DNA from 4 places in the Pseudomonas sp. MM211 genome. Region 1 is predicted to be linked to each of the others. Evidence: predicted binding sites of a transcription regulator. Region 1 holds the regulator's gene; each other region holds the start of a gene.

Region 1 (6,010 bases):
ATGCGCCAAGCCATGAAGCTGGTTCGTGATGAGCTGGGCGCTGATGCGACCATCATCGGTAACCGCCGTGTGGCAGGTGGCGTGGAATTGACGGCCGCGCTCGATTATCAGGTTCAGCCCGCTCCGGCGCGGCAACCGAATCCGGCCCTGGAGGCTGAACTGCGCAAGACGCAGTCGCGTATCGCTTCCGCCCAGGCTGAATTGACCACCCGTGCCCAGCTTGACGCTGGCAAGGATCGGCAGATGTTCGCCGAAGCGCCGGGCAGTGCGCCGGCCGATAGCCTGAGCGCGGTGCTCGAACGTCAGCAGAAGAAGCCGGCAGCGGCTTCGGTAGACCAGTCTGCTCTGGAATCCATGCGTTCCGAATTGCATGGCTTGCGTGAGCTGATCGAAATGCAGATGGGCTCCATGGCTTGGGGCCAGTTGCAAGCGCGTCGCCCTCAGCAGGCCACCCTGTGGCGCCGTCTGCAGCGCATGGGTTTGCCTGCTGATCTGGCACGTACGCTGCTTGATCGTGTCGCCTCGCTCACTGATCAGCGTCAAGCCTGGCGCATGGTGTTGGCGCACCTGGCACACTCGATTCAGACACCCAAGCAGGAGCCGATGGAAGAGGGCGGAGTGATCGCTCTGGTTGGCCCGGCCGGCATGGGCAAGACCACCACCCTGGCCAAGCTTGCAGCGCGCTATGTACTCAAGTACGGCGCTGCGAATATCGCCCTGGTGAGCATGGACAGCTACCGCATCGGTGCTCAGGAGCAGCTCAAGACCCTGGGCCGTATCCTTGGCGTTTCCGTGACTCACGTTGATCCAGGTCAGTCATTGACTCAGGCGCTGGCACCGTTGGTGCGCAAACGTGTGGTTCTCATCGATACTGCCGGCCTGCCAGCCAACGATCCAGCACTGCGCATGCAGTTGGAGGCCCTGGCAAGTCGTGGCGTCAACGCCCGCAATTATTTGGTACTGGCTGCAACCAGCCAGGCGCAAGTGCTCAAGGCGGCGTATCACAGCTACAAGCGTTGTGGGCTGGCCGGCTGCATTCTGAGTAAACTGGATGAAGCAACCAGCATGGGAGAGGTATTGGGTCTGGCTATTAGCCACCGTCTACCGGTAGCCTATCTGGCAGACGGCCCGCGAATTCCGGACGATGTACATGTTCCGCGTAGCCATCAGTTGGTCAGTCGTGCTGTAGGCCTGCAGGCTCCGGATGAGCCGAGTGAGGATACGATGGCCGATATGTTTGCCGGGTTGTATCAAGATCCGACACGACGCGCGGGATGATCATGCAGGTGTGGCGAAGCGTTGGCCGTGGTCATTCCGGCAGCGCACAATGGCCATGTGGCTCTAAAGCGAAGTTAGACAAGGTGTATAGATAACATGGGTATGCATCCCGTACAGGTGATCGCGGTGACCGGCGGCAAGGGCGGCGTTGGCAAGACCAATGTGTCGGTGAATTTGTCGTTGGCGCTGGCGGATCTCGGTCGGCGCGTCATGCTCATGGATGCTGACCTGGGGCTGGCCAACGTCGATGTATTGCTCGGCCTGACGGCCAAACGCACCCTGGCTGACGTCATCGACGGTCAGTGCGAACTGCGCGATGTTGTCCTGCAGGGACCAGGCGGTATTCGTGTCGTGCCGGCAGCCTCCGGTACTCAGAGCATGGTGCAGCTCACGCCTATGCAGCATGCCGGCCTGATTCAGGCTTTCAGCGATATCAGCGACAACCTCGATGTGTTGATCGTGGATACCGCTGCAGGCATCGGCGACTCGGTTGTGAGTTTCGTGCGCGCTGCCCAGGAAGTGCTGGTGGTGGTGTGCGACGAGCCGACCTCGATCACTGATGCTTACGCGCTGATCAAGCTCCTCAACCGTGACCACGGCATGAATCGTTTTCGGGTGCTCGCCAATATGGCGCACAGCCCACAGGAAGGCCGTAATCTGTTTGCTAAGCTGACCAAGGTGACCGACCGTTTTCTGGATGTCGCGCTGCAGTACGTGGGCGCGGTTCCTTACGACGAATCGGTACGCAAGGCCGTACAGAAACAGCGTGCGGTGTATGAGGCGTTCCCTCGCTCGAAGTGCGCGCTGGCGTTCAAGGCGATTGCCCAGAAGGTTGATGCGTGGCCGTTGCCGGCCAATCCGCGAGGCCACCTGGAATTTTTCGTTGAGCGCCTGGTGCAACAACCGACTGCAGACACGGCTGTATGACGACAGCCTCTGGACTCCGTATGTACAGCAAGGCACACGCACAAGATTCACAGCATCAGTTGATTGAACGTTACGCGCCACTGGTCAAGCGTATCGCTTACCACCTGCTGGCGCGTCTGCCTGCCAATGTGCAGGTGGATGACCTTATCCAGGCCGGCATGATTGGCCTGCTTGAGGCATCACGTAAATATGACGCCGGTAAGGGCGCTAGTTTCGAGACGTTCGCGGGTATTCGTATCCGTGGTTCGATGCTCGACGAGGTGCGCAAAGGTGACTGGGCGCCGCGCTCGGTGCATCGCAACAGCCGGATGGTCAGCGATGCGATCCGAAAAATTGAAGCGAGAACAGGAAGAGACGCTAAAGATCAGGAGGTTGCTGCCGAACTCCAATTGAGTCTCGAAGATTACTACGGCATTCTTGGCGACACTTTGGGCAGCCGCCTGTTCAGTTTCGACGATCTGTTGCAGGAAGGCGAAAGCGGCGGGCTGCAGGAAGACACGAGTTCCTTGCTGCAAGGGCCTTCGCATGAGCTGGAAGACAATCGTTTCCAGGCCGCGCTGGTCGACGCTATCAGCAATCTGCCGGAGCGTGAGCGGCTGGTGTTATCGCTGTATTACGATGAGGAGTTGAATCTCAAGGAAATCGGCGAGGTACTGGGGGTTAGTGAGTCGCGGGTCAGCCAATTACACAGTCAGTGTGCCGCGCGCCTACGCGCACGGTTAGTGGAATGGCGCGCATAAGGAATTAGCAGGGCGCTGGAAAACACAGTGAACGCAGCAAAGCCGGGCGCAATAGTTTTGCGGCGTTCCGCCAGGCCGGTTTCACGATTTATAAGCGCTTCAGAATGCTGATGGCGTTTTAGGACTGTACGGAGGTCGACTTGGACAAGAACATGAAAATCCTCATCGTCGATGATTTTTCGACGATGCGCCGGATCATCAAGAACCTTTTGCGTGATTTGGGCTTTACCAATACGGCGGAAGCCGACGATGGCGTCACCGCATTGCCGATGCTGCAAAGCGGTAGTTTTGACTTTCTCGTGACCGACTGGAACATGCCTGGCATGAGTGGGATCGATCTGCTGCGCGCAGTGCGTGCAGACGAACGTTTGAAGCAAATGCCAGTGCTGATGGTTACGGCAGAGGCCAAACGTGATCAGATCATCGAGGCCGCCCAGGCCGGTGTGAATGGCTATGTGGTCAAGCCATTCACCGCCCAGGTGCTCAAGGAAAAGATCGAAAAAATCTTCGAGCGGGTCAACGGCTGATGTCTGCCGCGAGGTTGTTATGGAACACGAAGATTCTCAAGAGGCCGACCTCGAGTCGACTCTGAAAAGCAATGCCCGCCAACTGGTAAACAGCCTCGAAAAAGGCAACTTTGGCGAAGCGGTACAGCTGATCAATGAACTGAACAAGGCGCGCGACCGTGGTCTTTACCACGAAGTCGGCAAGCTCACGCGTGAGCTGCACAACGCCATCGTCAATTTTCAGCTCGACCCCCGAGTGCCACACGCCAATGAAGTCTCACAGATATCCGACGCTACGGAGCGGCTCAATTACGTTGTGACCATGACCGAGCGAGCGGCCAATCGCACGATGGATCTGGTCGAGCAGAGTGCGCCGTTGGTCAATGACTTGAGCAGCGAAGCCGATGCCCTGAGCGAGGATTGGGGACGTTTCATGCGCCGCGAAATGGGCGCTGAGGCTTTCCGTGAGTTGGCCAAACGCATCGAGCTGTTTTTGGCGCGCAGCCAGCGCGACAGCAGCAAACTGTCGGGGCACCTCAATGACATTTTGCTGGCACAGGACTATCAGGATCTGACCGGGCAGGTGATCAAACGTGTCACGCAACTGGTGACCGAGGTAGAGAGCAACCTGCTGAAATTGATGCTAATGGCCAGTCAGGTCGACCGTTTTGCCGGCATCGATCACGATCATGAAGAGTTGCGTGTAGAGCAGAACAAACAAAAAAATACGTCTCATGGTGAAGTTCCACAGATTCATGCCGATAAGCGTGATGATGTCGCTTCTTCCCAGGACGACGTCGACGATTTGCTGTCCAGCCTGGGATTTTAGGAGCACGTCATATGAGCTTCGGCGCCGATGAAGAAATCCTCCAGGATTTCCTGGTAGAGGCCGGCGAGATTCTCGAGCTGTTGTCCGAGCAATTGGTGGAGCTGGAAAGCCGCCCGGACGATATGAATCTGCTCAACGCGATTTTTCGGGGATTTCACACGGTAAAAGGCGGGGCAGGCTTTCTGCAGCTCAATGAGCTGGTGGAGTGCTGCCATATTGCCGAGAACGTGTTCGACATCCTGCGCAAGGGTGAGCGTCGCGTCGACTCCGAGTTGATGGACGTGGTGCTCGAAGCGCTGGATGCGGTCAATGGCATGTTCAGCGAAGTGCGCGAGCGCGTTACGCCAACGCCGGCCTCTCCCGAGCTACTGGCAGCACTGGCACGACTCGCCGAACCTGCGCCTGCCGCAGCGCTTGCCAATGTTGCAGTCTCTGCACCTGTCCAGCCTGTAGCCCAGAGCGCTGAGGCATCAGCAGATATTACCGATAGCGAATTCGCACAGCTGCTCGATGCCTTGGACGATGAGCCGCAGCCGTCAGCGAGCGCTTCGGACGACGAAATCAGCGATGATGAATTCGAGTCGCTGCTCGATCAGTTGCATGGCAAAGGGCAGTTCGCAGCTGCAGCGACAACCGCTGTCGAAACGGCCGCGCCTGCACCAGCCAATGTCTCGAGCAGCGCCAATGGCGACGACATCACCGATGACGAATTCGAAGCTCTACTCGATCAGTTACACGGCAAAGGCCAGTTCGTTGCTGCTGCCGTAGAGACGCCAGCACCGGCTGCTCCTGCTGCATCCGCCAGTTCTGCAGCGCAGGGCGATGAAATTACCGATGACGAATTCGAAGCGCTGCTCGATCAACTGCACGGCAAAGGCAAGTTCGTCGAGCCGACGGCGATCGCCCCTGTTGCTGCCGCTCCGGCCCCTGTGCCGAAGCCAGCAGCCAAAACGGCTGCGCCGGTAGTTGCCAAGGTCGCGCCCGCACCTGCGCCTATTGCCAAAGCCGAACCAGCCAAAGCCGCTGCCGCGCCGCCTCCGGCTGCTGCTGCGCCTGCGAGCGAAGCGGAAACCACCGTGCGGGTCGACACCGCGCGTCTGGACGAAATCATGAACATGGTCGGCGAGCTGGTACTGGTGCGTAACCGCCTGGTGCGCCTGGGACTCAACAGCGGCGACGAGGCCATGTCCAAGGCCGTGTCCAACCTCGACGTGGTCACCGCCGATCTGCAGACGTCGGTCATGAAGACCCGCATGCAGCCGATCAAGAAGGTCTTCGGGCGCTTCCCACGCTTGGTTCGCGACCTGGCTCGCCAGCTGAAGAAAGAGATCAACCTGGAGCTGGTCGGTGAAGAGACCGACCTCGACAAGAACCTCGTCGAAGCCTTGGCCGACCCGCTGGTTCACTTGGTGCGCAACGCGGTCGACCATGGTGTGGAAAGCCCGGAAGAGCGTGAAGCAGCCGGCAAGTCGCGCACTGGTCGTGTGGTGCTGTCCGCCGAGCAGGAAGGCGACCACATCCTGCTGATGATCACCGATGACGGCAAGGGTATGGATGCCGACGTGCTGCGCAGCAAGGCCGTGGAAAAGGGCCTGCTGGACAAGGACGCCGCCGATCGCCTGACCGATCTGGAATGCTACAACCTGATCTTCGCCCCCGGTTTTTCGACCAAGACCGAGATTTCCGACGTGTCCGGCCGTGGCGTCGGCATGGACGTGGTGAAGACCAAG
Region 2 (6,010 bases), 530 kb from region 1:
CGGCTGATGCAGCCGCAATCAGTGATGACTGGCTGGATGAACTGCTCAACCATGGTCAACGTCCTGAGGTGGGCTGCGTCGGTGCCAAGCTGCTTTCGGCAGATGGGAAGATCTTTCAGGCCAGCCTTATCCTCGGTCTGGAAGGGCCGGTCGGCAGGCCGTATACCGGTGAGCCCATGGATGCGCCTGGCTACATGCAGCGTCTTCAGGTCGCCCAGAACAGCAGCGCTGTGGGACATGATTGCCTGCTGGTCGAAAAAGCGCTGTTTTTCACTTTGGGTGGGCTGAGCGAGAGTGAGATACCGTTCCGATTCGCTGGCGCCGATCTATGCCTGAAGGCGCGTCAGGCAGGTTATCTGACCGTCTGGACACCATTTTCGCAACTGATGCTTGATCGTGCCGACAGCTCCCGTGGCACTGCGGCAGAACATGACGATATGTACGCCAAATGGTTGCCGATACTGGCGCGAGACCCAGCCTACAATCCTAACTTTTCCCTCTCTCAGCCGGGTGGCTTCAAGCTGGCCGATACGGCGTTGTCGTGGCGGCCACTGTCATCGTGGAAACCGTTGGCGACTGTGCTTGCACATCCCGCCGATAGCTCCGGCTCAGGGCACTACCGCGTCATGCAGCCATTCATGGCCCTACAACAGGCTGGCCTCGTCGACGGGGCGATATCTTCGGGGCTGATGCACGTTGCTGATCTGGAGCGCTACGAGCCTGACGTTATTGTTTTGCAGCGCCAGATAGGTGACGACCGTATTGATGCAATGCGGCGTATGCAGGCGCTGTCTCGTGCCTTGAAGGTCTACGAGCTCGATGACTATCTGCCCAATCTACCGATGAAGAGCATTCACCGTGCACATATGCCCCGGGACATTCTCAGATCCATGCGTCGTGGTCTTTCATATGTTGATCGTTTCGTCGTGTCGACTCAGCCGCTGGCGGATGCCTGCAGAGGGTTGCACGACGACATTCGGGTTATGGCGAACTGTCTTCCAGTAGCTTGGTGGAAAGGCCTTCACGCGCAGCGTCGGGTGTCCACTAAGCCAAGAGTGGGCTGGGCGGGCAGCATCAGTCACACCGGAGATCTGGAGATGATCGCCGATGTGGTCAGTGCTCTGGCGGACGAAGTCGACTGGGTATTCATGGGCATGTGTCCTGAGAAAATACGGCCCTTCGTCAAAGAAATTCACCGCGGCGTAGACATCAATAGCTACCCACAGGCATTGGCAGCACTTAATTTGGATCTGGCAGTGGCTCCTCTGGAAGAAAATTTGTTCAACGAGTGCAAGAGCAATCTTCGTTTGCTGGAGTTCGGAGCCTGTGGTTTTCCCGTGGTCTGCAGTGATGTGCCGAGTTACGAGGGAGATCTGCCAGTGACCAGGGTGAAGAACCGTTATCGGGATTGGGTAGACGCAATCAGGATGCATGTCGCTGATCTGGACGCGACGGCTCGCGCAGGCGACGCCTTGCAGCAGCAGGTCATGCGCGACTGGATGCTCGAAGGGGACAACCTGATTGCATGGCAGCGAGCTTGGTTGCCTGACTGAGGCGTCGGTGGTCTGACGCGGTTTTATTGTCGGGCTCAAGAATTACAAGCAAGCGCCGATACGCTGCTTGGGAAGAGGTTGAAGAGTCATGGCACCAGGCTTGTCAAGGGAGTCGCAAAAAAATTCAACTTCTCTCCTAAAGCTTCGCAGATTCAGGTCGATAAAGAGTATGAAAGCGAACTCAATGTTGCCTGAGCATTGCAGGCCAGAGTCGCAAGCCCAGGCAAACACGTTAGTGTCCGATGGAGGACAAACATCATGGCTTTGACCGTAAACACCAACATTGCGTCGTTGAACACTCAGCGCAACCTGAATACTTCGTCCAACGCGCTCAACACCTCGCTGCAGCGCCTGTCGACTGGTTCGCGCATCAACAGTGCCAAGGACGATGCGGCTGGCCTGCAGATTGCCAACCGTCTGACCAGCCAGGTCAACGGCCTGAACGTGGCAGTGAAGAACTCCAACGACGGCATCTCCATGGCGCAGACCGCTGAAGGCGCACTGCAGCAGTCGACCACCATTCTGCAGCGTATGCGTGACCTGTCCCTGCAGTCGGCCAACGGCTCGAACAGCGAAGGCGAGCGTAAGGCACTGAACTCGGAAGTGACCGAGCTCAAGAAAGAGCTGAACCGTATCTCCAACACCACCACCTTCGGTGGCAAGAAACTGCTGGATGGTAACTTCGGCACCACCACCTTCCAGGTAGGTAGCGCAGCTAACGAAACCATCAGCGTGAAGATCGACGAGATGAGCACTGCGTCGCTGAAGGGCAAGTACTACGAAGGTAGTCTGGCTGCTGCTGCTGGCACCGCCAGCGCTTCGGGTACCATCACCGTTTCCGGTACTGTCAATGGTACTGATTTCTCGGTAGATGTTGCTGTAGCTAGCGGTGCGACTGCTGTGGAAGTGAGCCAGTCGGTTGCAACTGCCATCAACGATGCGAACATCGGCGTAGGTGCCTTTGTGGATGACACTGGTGCTACCACACTGGTTTCTGGTCAGAATAGCGATGGCACTGCCAACGCGCTGTCGGCACTGAGTGTAAGTGGCACTGTCGCTGGGGTTACAACCAACCCTGCATACACTGCGGCCACCGGTGTCACCGAAACAGAAATGACCAACATCGACGTCAGCACTGTACAGGGCGCTCAGGAGTCGGTAATCGTCATCGACCAAGCGATCCAGGCGATCGACAAGCAGCGTGCCGACCTCGGTGCTGTGCAGAACCGCTTCGAGAACACCATCGGTAACCTGCAGAACATCGCAGAGAACGTTTCGGCTGCACGTGGTCGGATTCAGGATACGGACTTCGCGGCAGAAACTGCGAACCTGACCAAGAACCAGATCCTGCAACAGGCCGGTACTGCGATCCTGTCTCAGGCCAACCAGCTGCCGCAGGCGGTGCTCAGCCTCCTGCAGTAAGCCAAATCGGCTAGGCTGCTTTAAACTCCGGGGGGAAGTGCATAGCGCTTCTCCCCGTTTTGCCTTGCGAGGTAAAAGAAATGGACATCGCAATAAATAGTTTGTCGCCGGTGCTGGCCAAGCCAACAGGTACCTCTGTGCCTATGGCTTATGCCGGAGCGGCGGCCTCTTCTGAAGCGGGTAATGACCTGCCTACTGCACGCCAGGGCCAGGCTCCTGCTGAGAATACGGGGCAGATATACGAACAGGTGGATAACGCTGTCACGTCCATCCAGAGTTTTGTGCAGAACATTCGGCGTGACCTGAACTTCAGCGTCGATGACTCGAGTGGTCGGGTTGTGGTCAAGGTGACCGATCGTGCTTCAGGTGATGTCATTCGCCAATTGCCTTCTGAAGAGGCATTACGACTGGCAGAAAGTCTGGAAGAGGTGCGCAGTCTGCTGTTCAAGGCTGAGGCCTGACATGGCTCGGTTTTTGAATGCTGGAGAGGACTGAATGAACTTTCACGCATGAACGTCAATATCGTGACGGAGTAGATTATGGCTATTGGTGGAGTTTCGACGGGCATCAACTCAGGGCTGCCCATCTCTGATTTGGTTACAGCGATGGTCAACGCCGAGAAGGCACCCAAGGAGGCGCAGCTTGCCCGCCTCTCGACTTCGACTACCACCAAGCTTTCTGGCTTGGGGCAGCTGAACAGTGCGCTCGGTGAGTTCCAGACCGCGCTCAAGGATCTCAACAGCGCGACGCTGTTCGAGAAACGCACTGCCACGTCATCCAACACCAGTGCGCTGACGGCCACCGCCGGTAAAACCGCATCAGCCGGAAATTACCAGGTGACAGTTGATAATCTCGCTTCGGCCAGCAAGGTAGCGACGAAAGCCCTCGACGGTACGTTCAAGAGCGGAGATAGCGACGAGGTCCTGAGCGTCAAGCTTGGTGAAAGCGGCACCGCTATCGATGTAAAGATCACTGCAGGATCCGACCTTGCCAGCATTCGCGACCAGCTCAATACCGCGCTGAAGGGCAAGGGCGTTACCGTCAGCACGATCAACGATCCTGCCAGCGGTAAGTCTCGTCTGGTTTTTAGCGGTAACGAGACGGGCGATGGTAAGGACGTTATGGTTTCCGGCAGTGGTGATCTTGCTGGTCTCAGTGTCGATGGTCGTAATAAGCTCGCCACGGGTGATGACTCCGCTGCCGGATTTATCGTCCAGGCGGCCAATGCCAAGTTCTCCATCGACGGTCTTGCGCTTACCAGCCCAACCAACTCGATCAAGGGTGCTATTGCGGACGTCAGTTTCGAGTTGCTTGCGAAAACGGAAGAGGGTAAGCCACTTACTCTCAAAGTTGGTGAGGACAATGCGGGCGTCAAAGCAGGCATCAAGAAGTTCGTTGATGCCTACAACAAGCTGATCAATACCAGTAATGATCTGACCAGAGTCACTAAGGTCGGTGAGGACGGAACCCCGTTAGTAGGCGGTTTGGTTGGCGATTCGACTGTCCGAAATTTGCTTGGCGGAATACGCAACGAATTGGTAAATCCCGTTGGTGGCGATGGTGTAAAGGTACTTGCGGACCTGGGCATCACCACTCAAAAGGACGGCACTCTGAAAATCGAGGACGCCAAGCTCGATGCTGCACTGAAAGACAATTTTGATGCTGTAGGCTCGTTCTTTGTCGGTGATACAGGGTTGGCGAAGCGTTTGGACGGCCAAGTGGCTGCGTACAGCCAGACGGGCGGTATTCTTTCGCAGCGCATGCAAGCGCTCGAGTCCACGCGGACCGACATCAAAAAGCAAACCGAGAACCTCAATCTCCGTGTCGAAAAGATGCAAACGCGGCTGCTTGCGCAGTTCAATGCCATGGAATCTCTTATCGGCCAGTTGAATGGCACCAGTAGTCAGCTGCAAAGCACGCTTTCCAACCTGCCCGGTGTGGTTCAGAAGAGTAAATAAAAATGAGCACTCCCATTGATACCTACAAAAGTGTCAAAACCAGTCAGGAAGTCACACCCTATCAAGCTGTTCGCCTGCTGCTCGACGGTGCCATAGAGCGAATTTCCTTGGCTTTGCTGGCTCAGCAGCAGGATAACCCAGGTCTTCGTGGTGAAGCCGTGAGCGGCACCTTATCCATCATCTCCGTATTGCAGTCGAGCCTGGATAAGGAGCTCGGTGGTGAGCTGGCGCAGAATCTGGATAATCTGTACGACTACATGAACCGTCGGCTTGTAGGAGTAGCGTTGGACGATACGCCTCGTCGGCTGGAAGAAGTTCAGGAATTGTTGACGCAGATTCGTGATGCGTGGGAAGCGATAGACCCGGATGTCGAGCAGCCTGCAGGCTGACTTCAGTGACGCATTGAGGTCTGGAGTTATCCGGCCTAATCGGCACGCTGAAGCTCAATATTCTCTTCAGCTGCCTCGTGCTCTATGCGAGTTGCGGAGCTTATGTGGGGTATTCGCGCCATGCTGTTTCAGCCCCATCTATTTATGATTAATCCCCGCTAAAGCTCACGCCCACCATGCCGATACATTGAGTATTCCCGCTGTACACTGGAGTACATTCAGCATGAACGCCATGGCCGCTATGCGTCAGTATCAAAACGTCAACACTCAGGCTCAGGCTGTTGATGCTAGCCCGCATCGTCTGATTCAGATGCTGATGGAAGGTGGCCTCACTCGTCTGGCTCAGGCCCGCGGTGCAATGGAGCGTGAGCAGTTCGCAATGAAGGGCGAGCTGATCGGCAAGGCCATCGGCATCATCGGTGGTCTGCGTGCCGGCTTGAACCTGGAGCAGGGTGGCGAACTGGCCGAGAATCTGGATAACCTGTACGACTACATGACCCGTCGTCTGCTTGAGGCTAATCTGAAGAACACTGTCGAGCCGCTCGATGAAGTTGCCGGCTTGCTGCGTAATGTGAAAACCGGCTGGGACGCAATTGCTCAGTGATCGGCATGCGTGAAAGGAGCATCTCCATGAATACATCTGTTCAGCGCCTGCAGAGCACCGGTACCGCAATGCGTCAGGCATTGT
Region 3 (6,010 bases), 390 kb from region 1:
CCTGAGCCGGCAAGGCGAGAAGCGCACAGGGCAACAGCCCAACGCGCAGGGATTTGCCCGACAGGGCATCGAACAGGGAATATCGGGACATGTCGTTCCACTCGAAACAGGAATGAATGAATCCCGGAGGGAACAACGCATAGGGAATCGCAGGCGCACGAAGCCCACGGAAACCGGCCTGCGCCCGCCCACCGCGGGTTTGCCAAACAGAAGTTTCGGGCCGGTCTCCGGGCTCACGAGGGTCATGAAGCATTCACCTTCCCATGCCGTGGCACAGTGGTTAATCGAATGCTTCGCTCGCATACCGTTGCGGGGGCAGCGCCGGACTGATCATTTTGGAGGTGACCTCTCAATGACGAACCGGCTTCCCGTTTCACCCCATGCACGGCGGCATGGGACACCTGAAACTGGCGCGCATCTGACCATCGAAGCGTCGAGCCGTCAATCATCGCCATGCAGCTGCCTCGATCCATACAGCATGGCATCGCCTGCTGGGATAACATCGCCCGACCCCGGATTGGCCAGGAAACACAGGATGCAGCGAGACGATGATCGAGCGCCCGCCAGGCGCTCCTCTACCGCCCCAGGCAAGCCGCCGACGCTGGCGGACGTGGCCAAGGTCGCCGGAGTTTCGCCGATCACCGTGTCGCGCACCCTCAACCAGCCGGAGATCGTCCGCCCGGAACTACGCGAAAAGGTCTTTCGTGCCGTGCACAAGACCGGCTACGTGCCAGCCATGCTCACCGGCGTGGCCGAGCAGCGCAGCCGGCTGATTTCCCTGCTGGTGCCGACGGTTGCCAATTCGATCTTCTCGGACACGGTGCAGGCGCTGATCGACACCCTCACCGAAGCCGGCCACGAGACGCTGATCGGCCTGACCAATTACAGCGCCGAGCGCGAAGAACAGCTGCTCGACGCCATCCTGCGGCGGCGCCCCGATGGCATCGTGCTGACCGGCACCCTGCACACCAAGGCCAGCCGCACGCGCCTGTCGCGCTCGGGCATTCCGATCGTCGAGTCCTGGGATCTCGCGCCGCGGCCGCTGGACATGCTGGTGGGGTTTTCCCACGAGGCGGTCGGGGTGGCCACCGCGCTCTACCTGATGGGCAAGGGCTACCGCCGTTTCGCCGTGGTGACGCTGGATGACCCGCGCGGCCACCGCCGCTGCGAGAGTCTGATCCGCGAACTGGCAAGCCAGGGGATTGCCCAGGTGCCTCGCGTGGTACTGCCGCCGCCGGCGACGGTAAACCTTGGCCGCGAGGGCCTGCAGCGCCTGCTGGCAGGCGGCGAACGCCCCGATGTGGTGGTATGCAGTTCCGACACCCTGGCCCACGGCATTCTCGAGGAAGCCACCGAGCTGGGCATTCGCGTGCCGCAGGATCTGGCCGTGATGGGCTTTGGTGATCTGAGCAGCGCCGCTCACCTGCACCCCGCCCTCTCCACCGTGCGCATCAACGGCGCGGACATCGGCGTGCAGGCCGCCCGTGCGCTGGTGCAACGCCTCGATCACCCCCATGAAGAGCCGGTGAAAGTACGCATCGATACCGGCTTTAGCATTGTTGAACGGCAAAGTGCGTGAGAGTCGACTCACATATCCAGCACCTACTTCATTCGGCTTTGGCTGTTTAGGGGCGGAAGCGGACATAGAGCGCTGCTGCTTTTGTGGGAGAGGCTTTAGCCGCGAGCTCTTTGTTTGCCTTGATAAAAAGCTCGCGGCTAAAGCGGATCGCCGCCCGGCCCCTCCTACAAGTTACGCGACCGGCCGCTTCCGCCTCGAAGCAGCCCTGAAGCTCTGCCCATTCCCTTGAATGATTACCTAATCAGCTTAACGTCCGGATTCACGTCAGTGATTTGAACCACCTGGCGGCACCAACAAAAACGTCAAGCGAGGTAATCAACGTGAGCGAACAACCCCTTTCCCAAGGCTGTGCAGACCAGGATCAGATCGCCTGGATTCGTATCGCCTCGGTGTTCCTGCCCCTGGCCAACCCGATCAGCGATGCCAAGGTGCTCACCGGACGGCAGAAGCCGATGACCGAAATCGCCATGCTGTTCGTGGAGATCGAAAGCAAGGACGGCCATCGCGGCCTTGGCTTCAGTTATTCGAAACGCGCGGGCGGCCCCGGCCAGTTCGCCCATGCCAAAGAAATCGCCCCGGCACTGCTCGGCGAGAACCCCAGCGATATCCAGAAGCTGTGGGCCAAGCTGTGCTGGGCCGGCGCCTCGGTCGGTCGCAGCGGCCTGTCGACCCAGGCCATCGGGGCCTTCGACGTCGCCCTGTGGGACATGAAGGCCAAGCGCGCCGGCCTGTCCCTGGCACGCCTGCTGGGCGCTCAGCGCGACTCGGTGCGCTGCTACAACACCTCGGGCGGCTTCCTGCACACGCCGCTCGATCAGTTGATGAAGAACACGGATCTGTCCCGTGAAAAAGGTATCGGCGGCATCAAGCTCAAGGTCGGCCAACCCAACTCGGCTATCGACATCGAACGCGTCAGCACCGTACGCCGCCACCTGGGCGACGACTTCCCGCTGATGGTCGACGCCAACCAGCAATGGGATCGCCCGACCGCCCAGCGCATGTGCCGCAAGTTCGAAGAATACAACCTGGTGTGGATCGAAGAACCGCTGGACTGCTATGACGCCGAAGGTCACGCAGCCCTGGCGGCAGCCTTCGATACGCCGATCGCCACCGGGGAAATGCTCACCAGCGTTGCCGAGCACGCCGAGTTCATCAAGACCCGTGGCGCCGACTACCTGATGCCGGATGCGCCTCGCGTTGGCGGTATCAGTCCGTTCCTGAAAATCGCCTCGATGGCCGAACAGGCGGGCTTGATGCTGGCCCCGCATTTCGCCATGGAACTGCACGTGCACCTTGCCGCGACGTACCCCACCGAGCCCTGGGTCGAGCACTTCGAGTGGCTGGAGCCGCTGTTCAACGAGCGCCTGGAAACCCGTGACGGGCGCATGCTGGTACCGACGCGACCGGGTCTCGGTCTGTCCCTCAGCGACCGTGTTGCAGGTTGGACCGCCCAGGAAGTGGAGATCGGCCTGCGCGGCTAACCCACCCGGCGACGTCACAGCCATGCAGGGTGGATCGGGCCGCGCAGGCAAGCGTCCTCCACCCTGCTCGATGCAATCGGCAATGCCGCCAGCGGATCGGTGACGCGACACTGGCACCAAGGCAGCGAATGCAACTCACGACGATACCGGTCCTGGCGCCGGTATCGGTCGTCAATAACCTTACTTTCCTAATGATGGCGCTTTAATTGCGTGAATCGACGCACTAAACTGCGCGTCGTTCGCGCGGACAACTACCTTGGATAAAGCGCGTAACGTCGCCGAAAGCTGCGCTGGCCATTAAAGCTTCTGCACTGCTGGTCGAATAAATAGAAACCCACGGATGTTTTCTTTGCCAGGAGCTGCGGCATGCAGTCGTTGAAGTCGCTTTACGATTCAATCGAGATGCACTTTTTCGATACCCTGACCAAGAAGTTATCCAGCCTTTTCCTGCTGGTGGTGGTCAGTGGTCTGCTGTTCTGGGTCGCTACCAGCCTGCGTGCCGACATCCTCCAGCAACTGCAAGCCGCGCAGATCGATGCCGCCCTGCTGAGCCGCATCGAAGCCAAGCTCGACACCCTCGGCAACGCGCTGCTGCTCAGTGCGCTGTTCACCCTGGGCATGGTCAGCTTCATGGTCTGGTACTTCCGCCATCTGATCGTGCGGCCGGTCGATAACATGACCCGCGCCCTGGAAGAAATCGCCAACGGCGAAGGCGACCTGTCCCGCGATCTGCCGCTGCTGACCCACGACGAAATCCGCACCCTGGCCAGCACCTGCAACCGCTTCCTGGCCAAGCAACGCGAGATCATCAGTAATGTGCAGGCACTCACCGTGCAGATCGCCGTGGAGTCCGCCCGCTCGCTGAAGAACATCAGCGACTCCAGCGAAAGTGCCACCCACCAGGCACGCTTCGCCAATGAAGTGATGAGCGAAAGCAACAGCGCCGTTGGCCGCATCGCAGAAGTGTCGCAGCAGACTCAGGCGATCTCCGGCACCACCGCACAGAACCTCAGCATGGCGCGCGACTCCTACGCCGAACTGTTGGAAGTGACCGGCAATATCGGCGCCATCTCCAATAGCCTCAACGAGTTTGGCGTGCTGGTGTCCGCACTCAACGAGCGCTCCTCGAACATCAAGTCGGTGGTCGGGCTGATCCAGCAGATATCCTCGCAGACCAACCTGCTGGCTCTCAACGCGGCCATCGAAGCCGCCCGCGCCGGCGAAAGCGGCCGTGGCTTCGCCGTGGTCGCCGACGAAGTACGCACCCTGGCGCAGAACGTCAGCCGCGCTACTGGCGACATCTCGCAGAACATCGACGCCATGCTCAAGGAAGTGGGCTCGACTCACGAGCAGACCGCACTGATCAGCACCAGCGCGCGGGAAACCCAAGTGGTGGTCGAACGCGCCACTGGCCATTTCGAAAGCATGATCGTCGACTTCGAATCCACCAACGGCAAGCTCGCGGAAATCGCCGAGCACATCCAGCAGGTGGCCGATGCCAACACCGGCATCAACGAGCGGGTCACGCAGATCCACGCCGACAGCCAGGCCATCGACGAGCGCATGCAGCGCTCCGCCACCGCCACCCGCGATCTCTCTGGCGTAGCCGAAAAAGTGCAGACGCTGCTCGGCCGCTTCGTGCTCGGCCAAGGCGAACTGGATGCCGCCATCACCCGCGCCAGCCAGTGCCGCGACATCCTGCAGGTTCGCCTGGCCGCGTTGCAGCGCGAGGGCGTGAACTTGTTCGACCAGAACTACCGGCTGATTCCCAACACCGATCCCAAGCAGTACATGACCGGCTACACCGAGCGCTTCGCGCAGATCTGCCAGGAAGAGATCGACAAGCTGACCAAGGGCACGTCGGGCGGCATCGTCACCTTTATCGTCGACAACAAAGGCTACTGCCCGGTGAACAACAGCTGGGTGTCGAAAGCGCCCACCGGCAATCGCGCCGTCGACCTGCCGGTGTGCCGCAACAAGCGCATGTTCTCCGACCCGGTCGGCCTGCGCGCAGCAACCAACACCCAACGCTTCCTGCTGCAGACCTACCTGCGCGACACCGGCGAGATCATGACCGAGATCGACGTACCGTTCATTTTCGACGGTCGCCACTGGGGCAACATGCGCATGGGCTTCGACGCCTCACGGCTGCTCGCCAAACCCTGAAGGTTAATGGTGCGCAACAAAGGTTGCTGCCGGGATCAGCCGTGCGGGGGCGATCCCTACAGTAGGGATCGGTGCCGGAAACGAGGGCGCTGCCCAGTGCTGGTGTGGTAGGACATGACCGGGCTGCGCAACGGCCGCACGCCGCGCCTCGTCAAACAATACGCGGACATGCATGGGTTACTGCGGCGAGCGGCCAAGAACTTTGCCGATGAGGCGAAAACCCGCGTTTTCCCTGGCCCTGAGCATGCCTTTGACGATCAAAAGCGCTGAATACCAGCGCCACCTCCGACCTAGCCCCCTCTCCCACACAACCAGCACTGATAAGGCCTGAAGAACAGGCGACATCTGCCTGGCCTGCAGCGTCAATGATGAGCCCAAGGTGGGGGAGACACTAAAGCCTGCCGCCTTCCCAGAGAAGGCCGTTGAAGGGATCTGCAAGCAGCAGACCTGCTCGCGCGACTACAGCCGAACACCACGCACTCAAACCCCGCTCAAGCAGGTTTGATTACTCACTCGTCGCCGGCGGTGCCAATGTGGCGAGTATCCGGGCGCGGCATACATCTAGAATTTCCTGGGCCAGCGGGCTGTCGTCTGGGCAGGCTCGCGACAACACAATGGCGCCAACCGCATGAGCAATCGTGTTGATGCTTTTGGCTCGTGCTTCGGCTGCCGAGCCTCCATCAAGCTCGGTCGCGGCCAGCTGACGCTCGATACCGGCAGCAAATGTCTCGCGGACAAAGTCCGGCTGACGAGACGCATCGCCACAGAGCGCGGCCATGGTGCA
Region 4 (6,010 bases), 270 kb from region 1:
GCTGGATATCTGCTCACGCAGGCCGTCCAGGTTGCCCATACCGATGCGGTCGATCTGCTGCTGCATGAACGCAGGGAGCATTTCCTTGGTGCTGGTGACGTAGGCGCCTACGTCCAGGTCGCCCGACTCGATACGCTGATAGATGCTGGTGCCCTCCGCCACCATCGCCGAGGTGATGAAGATAACCGGCAAAATCGCCACCAGCAGGCAAATAACCAGCGTCAGCAAAGCCGACAAGTTGCCGCGTCCGCCAATGCGCCGGGCCATGCGCCGTTGCAAGGGGGCGAACACCACCGCCAGTGCCACCGCCCAGAACACCGCACCGTAGAACGGCAGCAAGATCCAGATGAAGGCGATCGTCACCAGGACGAGCAGCAGGATGAAGGTTTTCTTTTCGAGGGAGGTAGTGGGCATGGTCGGATCACAGGAGGGGTATGCCCGTTAGTCTCCTGCGGCCCGTACAAAGTGCGAGAAACTTCTCGAGAAGGGCATCCTTGCCCGCGTTGCTCAAATTCTGAACTGCCGCACCAATTGCTCCAGGCCCTGCCCCAGCTGCGCCAGGCTGCGTGCCGTCTGCGCGCCCTGGCGGGTTTCGTCGGCGACGCTGTCTACCGCACCAGCAATCTGGTGCACGCTGCGGTTGATCTCTTCGGCTACCGCGGTCTGCTCCTCGGCGGCACTGGCGATCTGCGCGTTCATGGCATTGATGGTGCCGATCAGCCCGGCGATGGCATCCAGCGAGGTGCCGGCCTTGTTGGCCTGTTCGCTGGTGATGTCGCCAGCATCGCTGGACTGGCGCATGGCGTTGACCGCATCCCGCGTGCCGCTCTGCAGGCGGTCGATCATGCCCTGAATTTCCTGGGTGCTTTGCTGGGTGCGGCTGGCAAGCGCCCGTACTTCGTCGGCAACCACGGCGAAACCACGGCCCGCCTCGCCGGCACGCGCCGCCTCGATCGCAGCATTGAGGGCCAGCAGATTGGTCTGCTCGGCAATCGAGCGGATCACGTCGAGCACGCTGACGATGGAGTGCACGTCCTTCTGCAGGTTGTCGAGTGAAGTGCCGCTGCCGCGAATGTCGCCCACCAGGGAGTGGATACGAGCGATGCTGCCGTCGACCACCTGTTTGGCCGCCTGCCCTTCACGATCGGTCTGTTGGGCAGCCTCAGCGGCGCCCTGGGCGCTTTTCGCTACTTCGTGGGCTGCGGCGGACATCTCGTTGATCGCCGTGGCCACCTGATCCGTTTCGTGACGCTGCCGCTCCATGGCCTGTTCGGAGCGCTGCGCCTGGGCGGCGACCTGGCCGACCAGTTCGGTCAACTGCCCAGTCATGTCGGCGATCTGCCGCACCAAAGCGTGCACTTTGTCGACGAAACGGTTGAACGAGCCGGCCAGTTCGCCCAGTTCGTCACGGCTGGTTACCGGCAGGCGGCGAGTCAGATCGCCATCGCCAGCGGCGATATCGTCGAGGTTGGCTTTTATCTGCTGCAGCGGGCGCAGGAAGGTATTGGCGAGAATTGCGCCGACCACCCCGAAGACCACCAGCAGCACCACCGCAATCACCAGGATGCTGGTGATGATGGTGCTGACTCGCTGATCGATGCTCTCACGCACAGCTACGATCTGTTCCTCTACGCCGTCCAGATTGATCGCCGTGCCCAGGGCCATGTCCCATTTTGGCAGGTAATAGCTGTAGGCAAGTTTGGGAACCTGAATCGCTTCGTTGGTAGGCAGTGGTGAGGAGTAATTGACGAAGTTGCTGTTGTCTTTGGCGACGCGCACCAATTCGCGGTTCACATAGACGCCGTTGACATCACGCCGATCGTTGAGGCTCTTGCCGACATCCACGGAGCTGTCGCTGCGAAACAGCCTGACCACATTGGAGTCGTGACCAAAGAAGTAGCCGTCCTTGCCGTATTTGATCTTGGACAGAATCACGATGGCCTGCGCGCGGCTGCTCAGATCCCCATTGGGGGCCGCATCGTAGAGGCTCTGAACAGCCCCCAGAGCAATCGAGCTGTAGTTCTGCAGCTCATTGCGTTTCTCGTCCAGAAGCCGGGTGCGGGTCTCGACGACCTCAGCCTCCGCCAGTCCGTACAGCACCTTGGCGGCAGCGCCACTGAGTACCAAGGCGAACAGCAGAACGGGAACCAGTGCCAACAGCACGACTTTGGACTTCAACGTGAGGCGCATTTTTATTTTCCTTGTGGCCAAGCGAAGCCAACGGAAAAGGCTTCTACTCAGGTCATCGGCAGGCGCCAACGAAACCTTAAGCTCGTCAGCGGCGACCTGGAAATTGCGCCTGATTCGTTACAGCACCATGGCGGCGACCCAGCCGAACACCAGCAACGGCAGGTTGTAGTGCAGGAAAGTAGGCACCACGGTGTCCCAGATGTGATTGTGCTGGCCATCGACATTGAGGCCGGCCGTCGGGCCCAGGGTCGAATCCGAAGCGGGCGAGCCGGCATCGCCAATGGCGCCGGCGGTGCCGACGATGCACACCGTGGCCAGGGGGCTGAAGCCCAACTGCACGCACAGCGGCACGAAAATCGCGGCAATGATCGGCACCGTGGAGAACGACGAGCCGATGCCCATGGTCACCAGCAGTCCGACCAGCAGCATCATCAGCACGCCCAGCCCCTTGCTGTCGCCGATCCAGGCGGCGCTGGCATCCACCAGCCCTTTCACCTCCCCCGTCTCGCGCATCACTTCGGCGAACCCTGAAGCGGCGATCATGATGAAGCCGATCATCGCCATCATCTTCATGCCTTCGGTGAACAGGTCATCGGTTTCCTTCCAGCGCACGATGCCCGAGGCGGAGAACACCACGAAACCGAGCAGCGCGCCGATGATCATCGAGTCGAGCCACAGTTGCGCGCCGAAGGCGATGGCCACGGCAATGCCCGCCACGGCGAGGCTACGGCGGTTGTAGGCGACATCCACGCGTTCGGTTCGCTCGACCAGCGCCAGGTCGTAACTGCGCTTGCGGCGATAGCTGTACAGCGCCAACAACAGGCCAGTAACCATGCCCATGGCCGGGATCAGCATGGCGTGGCTGACGTTCACGCCGGTGACGTCCACGCCGCTGCGCACCACGTTGGCCAGCAGGATTTCGTTGAGGAAGATATTGCCGAAGCCCACCGGCAGGAACATATAAGGAGTGATCAGGCCGAAGGTCAGCACGCAGGCGATCAGCCGACGGTCGAGCTGCAGGCGGGTGATGACGTAGAGCAGCGGCGGTACCAGCAAGGGGATGAAGGCGATATGGATCGGCAGGATATTCTGCGAGGAGATCGCTACCACCAGCAGTAGCCCCACCAACATCCACTTCAGCGAACCGCCGCCGCCACCGCGTGCATCCTGACGGCCGACCAGCACCAGCGCCTTGTCGGCCAGGGCATGGGCCAGCCCGGATTTGGCGATGGCCACGGCGAAGGCACCGAGCAAGGCATAGGAAAGCGCTACGGTAGCACCACCACCCAAGCCCTTGTTGAACGCGGCCAGAGAGCCTTCGATGCCCAGGCCGCCGATCATCCCGCCAGCCAGTGCACCAACGATCAGCGCCACCACCACGTGTACCCGGCAAAGGCTGAGGATCAGCATGATGCCGACGGCGGCGATAACTGCGTTCATTGATGGCTCCTGGAATCGCCGCGCAAGCCACGGCCCATTGGGGTGGCCGCCAGGGGCGGCAGGCCACAAAAAGCGTCGCACTCTGCCGGAAGCTGACCTAGGTGTCAAAAATCGGCCCAGGCGTTACGGTCAGATTCACACGGCTTACTCAAGAACGGTTCTAAGCAAATAGCACAAACGTCCTTTGCGCTTTCGATAGTGAACGTTAGCCTCACGCCTTTTACCCATGGAGGATCCACATGCTCGACATCGTTCTGGTCTCAGGTTCAAGCCGACCTGATAGCCAATCCGCAAAAGTTGCCCATTTTCTGCGTCAACGTCTGATTGCCCTGGGCAAGACCAGCGCAGAGCTGAGCCAGGTCATCGATCTGGGCACCGGCCCCCTGCCCCTTTGGCCTGCCGAAGACAAAGGCACGTGGCCGGATTACAGCCAACGCCTGAAAAGTGCCGATGCGGTGGTGGTGATCGCCCCCGAGTGGAACGGCATGGCCGGGCCGGCAATCAAGAATTTCTTCATCTATGCCAGCAAGGCCGAGCTGGCCCACAAGCCGGGTCTGCTGGTGGGTGTATCGTCGGGTATTGGCGGCGGTAGCCCGATCGCCGAGCTGCGCAGCTCGAGCTACAAGAACTGCCGCGTGAACTACCTGCCCGAGCACCTGATCATCCGCCAGGTGACCAAGGTGCTCAATGACGAGCAGCCGGCCAGCGAAGACGACAGCCGCATTCGCGCGCGTATCGACTACACCCTAGACATCCTTGCTCAATACGGTGAAGCGCTGAAGCCGGTGCGGGCCAATATCGACTTGAGCGATCCGGCCTTCACCAACGGCATGTAAGCAATGGCGGGGCATTCATGACGGATGCCCCCGCATCGAGCCAGGCCCGTAGCCTGGGTAGTGCGAAGCGAAACCCGGGTAAATCCTCGCTACGGCGCTCAGCGAGCGCGCAAAGGCAGCTCGATTCTCACCCGCAGCCCACCCAGGTCACTGTCATGCAGCGATATCGTGCCGCCCCAAGCGTCGACGATATCGCGCACGATGCCCAAGCCCAAACCATGCCCAGCGGTCTGCTCATCCAGGCGAATGCCCCGGCTCAGCACATCCTCGCGGCGCTCGCTTTCGATCCCAGGGCCATCGTCATCGACACTCAGCACATAAGCATCGGCCGTCTGTACGATCTGCAGGCGCACCTGGCTGTCCGCCCACTTGCAGGCGTTATCCAGCAGGTTGCCGAGTAGCTCCAGTAAATCCTCGCGGTCGCGTGGCAGGCGCAAATCCGGCGGCGAAGTCTGCCAACTCAACTCCAGGCCGCTGTCGTGGATCATGCCCAGGGTGGCGAACAGCCCCGGCAACTCTTCCTTGCAATCGAAATGCGCACCGGGCAAGGCTTCGCCGGCCAGCCGAGCACGGCCCAGTTCGCGGGCGATACGCTGTTCGATCTGCTGCAGGTGTTCGATCAGGTTGTCGCGCAGCTCTGGATGAGCACGCAGTTCGTCCCGCGAGGCCAGATTGACCAATACCGCCAGCGGCGTTTTCAGGGCATGGCCGAGGTTGCCGAGGGCGTTGCGCGAGCGTTTCAGGGTGTCTTCGGTGTGGGCCAACAGATGGTTGATCTGCTCGACCAAGGGCTCGAGCTCCTCGGGTACCCGCTCATCCAGTTCCGAGCGCTGGCCTTGCTGCAGCTGGGCGATCTGCACACGGGTCTGCTCCAGTGGGCGCAGAGCGCGGCTGACGGCGATGCGTTGCAATAACAGAATCAGCGCCAGGCTACCCAGGCCCAGGCCAAGGCCGATGCGCTGTACGCGCCGAAAACTTTCCAGAACAGGCGTGTAATCGCGTGCCACGGAGATGGTCAGTTGTTGACCAAAGCGTCTGTACTCGCCGCGGTAGGCGACCAGCAGTTGTCCCTGTGGCCCGTCTTGCAGCTCGGGCTGCAGGCCATCGATATCCGAGGGCTGCAGTTCGCTGTCCCACAATGAGCGTGAACGCCAGCTCTTGTCGGCAAAGTCGATACGGAAATAAAGCCCGGAGTATGGTCGCTGAAAGGCTGCACTGAGCCGCGATTCATCCAGCTGGATACCGGAAGGGCCGCGTACCAGGGCAATCAGTAACGATTGAGCCTCCTCCTCGAGCCCCGACTGCATGTAGCGGCGCAGGCTGTTGTCGAACAGCCACAGGCAGGTCTGTGCCAGTAGCAGGCCAATGATCAACAGCACGCTGATCAGGCCGAGACTCAGACGCCGCTGAATCGACCTCAAGCGGCGCTACCGCAGAACCGGTAGCCCTGGCCACGACGGGTTTCGATCACTTCACGGCCGAGCTTGCGGCGCAGGTGGTTGACGTGAACCTCGATGACGTTGGAGTCACGCTCGGTTTCACCA

The links. The regulator FliA, encoded in region 1, starts transcription of late flagellar genes. The targets are predictions, from matches to a motif close to CTAAAGTTTNNNNNNNNNNNGCCGNTAA.
Region 2: a site for FliA is predicted at 1,588-1,615, ahead of K5Q02_RS12515 (flagellin). Genes of this name have one in related genera too.
Region 3: a site for FliA is predicted at 3,284-3,311, ahead of K5Q02_RS13140 (methyl-accepting chemotaxis protein). Genes of this name have one in related genera too.
Region 4: a site for FliA is predicted at 2,243-2,270, ahead of K5Q02_RS16240 (methyl-accepting chemotaxis protein). Genes of this name have one in related genera too.

The regions. Positions count from the first base shown of each region.
Region 1 covers NZ_CP081942.1:3,261,361-3,267,370, forward strand. The annotation lists gene flhF (flagellar biosynthesis protein FlhF) at 1-1,278, shown strand, start outside; gene fleN (flagellar synthesis regulator FleN) at 1,366-2,205, shown strand; gene fliA (RNA polymerase sigma factor FliA) at 2,202-2,945, shown strand; gene K5Q02_RS14955 (chemotaxis response regulator CheY) at 3,098-3,472, shown strand; gene K5Q02_RS14960 (protein phosphatase CheZ) at 3,492-4,280, shown strand; gene K5Q02_RS14965 (chemotaxis protein CheA) at 4,292-6,010, shown strand, end outside.
Region 2 covers NZ_CP081942.1:2,729,838-2,735,847, forward strand. The annotation lists gene K5Q02_RS12510 (glycosyltransferase) at 1-1,553, shown strand, start outside; gene K5Q02_RS12515 (flagellin) at 1,812-2,975, shown strand; gene K5Q02_RS12520 (flagellar protein FlaG) at 3,056-3,436, shown strand; gene fliD (flagellar filament capping protein FliD) at 3,515-4,933, shown strand; gene fliS (flagellar export chaperone FliS) at 4,936-5,322, shown strand; gene fliS (flagellar export chaperone FliS) at 5,546-5,926, shown strand; gene K5Q02_RS12540 (flagellar protein FliT) at 5,953-6,010, shown strand, end outside.
Region 3 covers NZ_CP081942.1:2,874,163-2,880,172, reverse strand. The annotation lists gene K5Q02_RS13155 (TonB-dependent receptor) at 1-91, opposite strand, end outside; cobalamin riboswitch at 202-420, opposite strand; gene K5Q02_RS13150 (LacI family DNA-binding transcriptional regulator) at 536-1,579, shown strand; gene K5Q02_RS13145 (L-talarate/galactarate dehydratase) at 1,900-3,060, shown strand; gene K5Q02_RS13140 (methyl-accepting chemotaxis protein) at 3,427-5,226, shown strand; gene K5Q02_RS24590 (hypothetical protein) at 5,341-5,496, shown strand; gene K5Q02_RS13130 (TetR/AcrR family transcriptional regulator) at 5,732-6,010, opposite strand, start outside.
Region 4 covers NZ_CP081942.1:3,529,833-3,535,842, reverse strand. The annotation lists gene K5Q02_RS16245 (AI-2E family transporter) at 1-414, opposite strand, end outside; gene K5Q02_RS16240 (methyl-accepting chemotaxis protein) at 508-2,190, opposite strand; gene K5Q02_RS16235 (Na+/H+ antiporter family protein) at 2,308-3,630, opposite strand; gene K5Q02_RS16230 (NADPH-dependent FMN reductase) at 3,870-4,466, shown strand; gene K5Q02_RS16225 (sensor histidine kinase) at 4,565-5,887, opposite strand; gene K5Q02_RS16220 (response regulator transcription factor) at 5,884-6,010, opposite strand, start outside.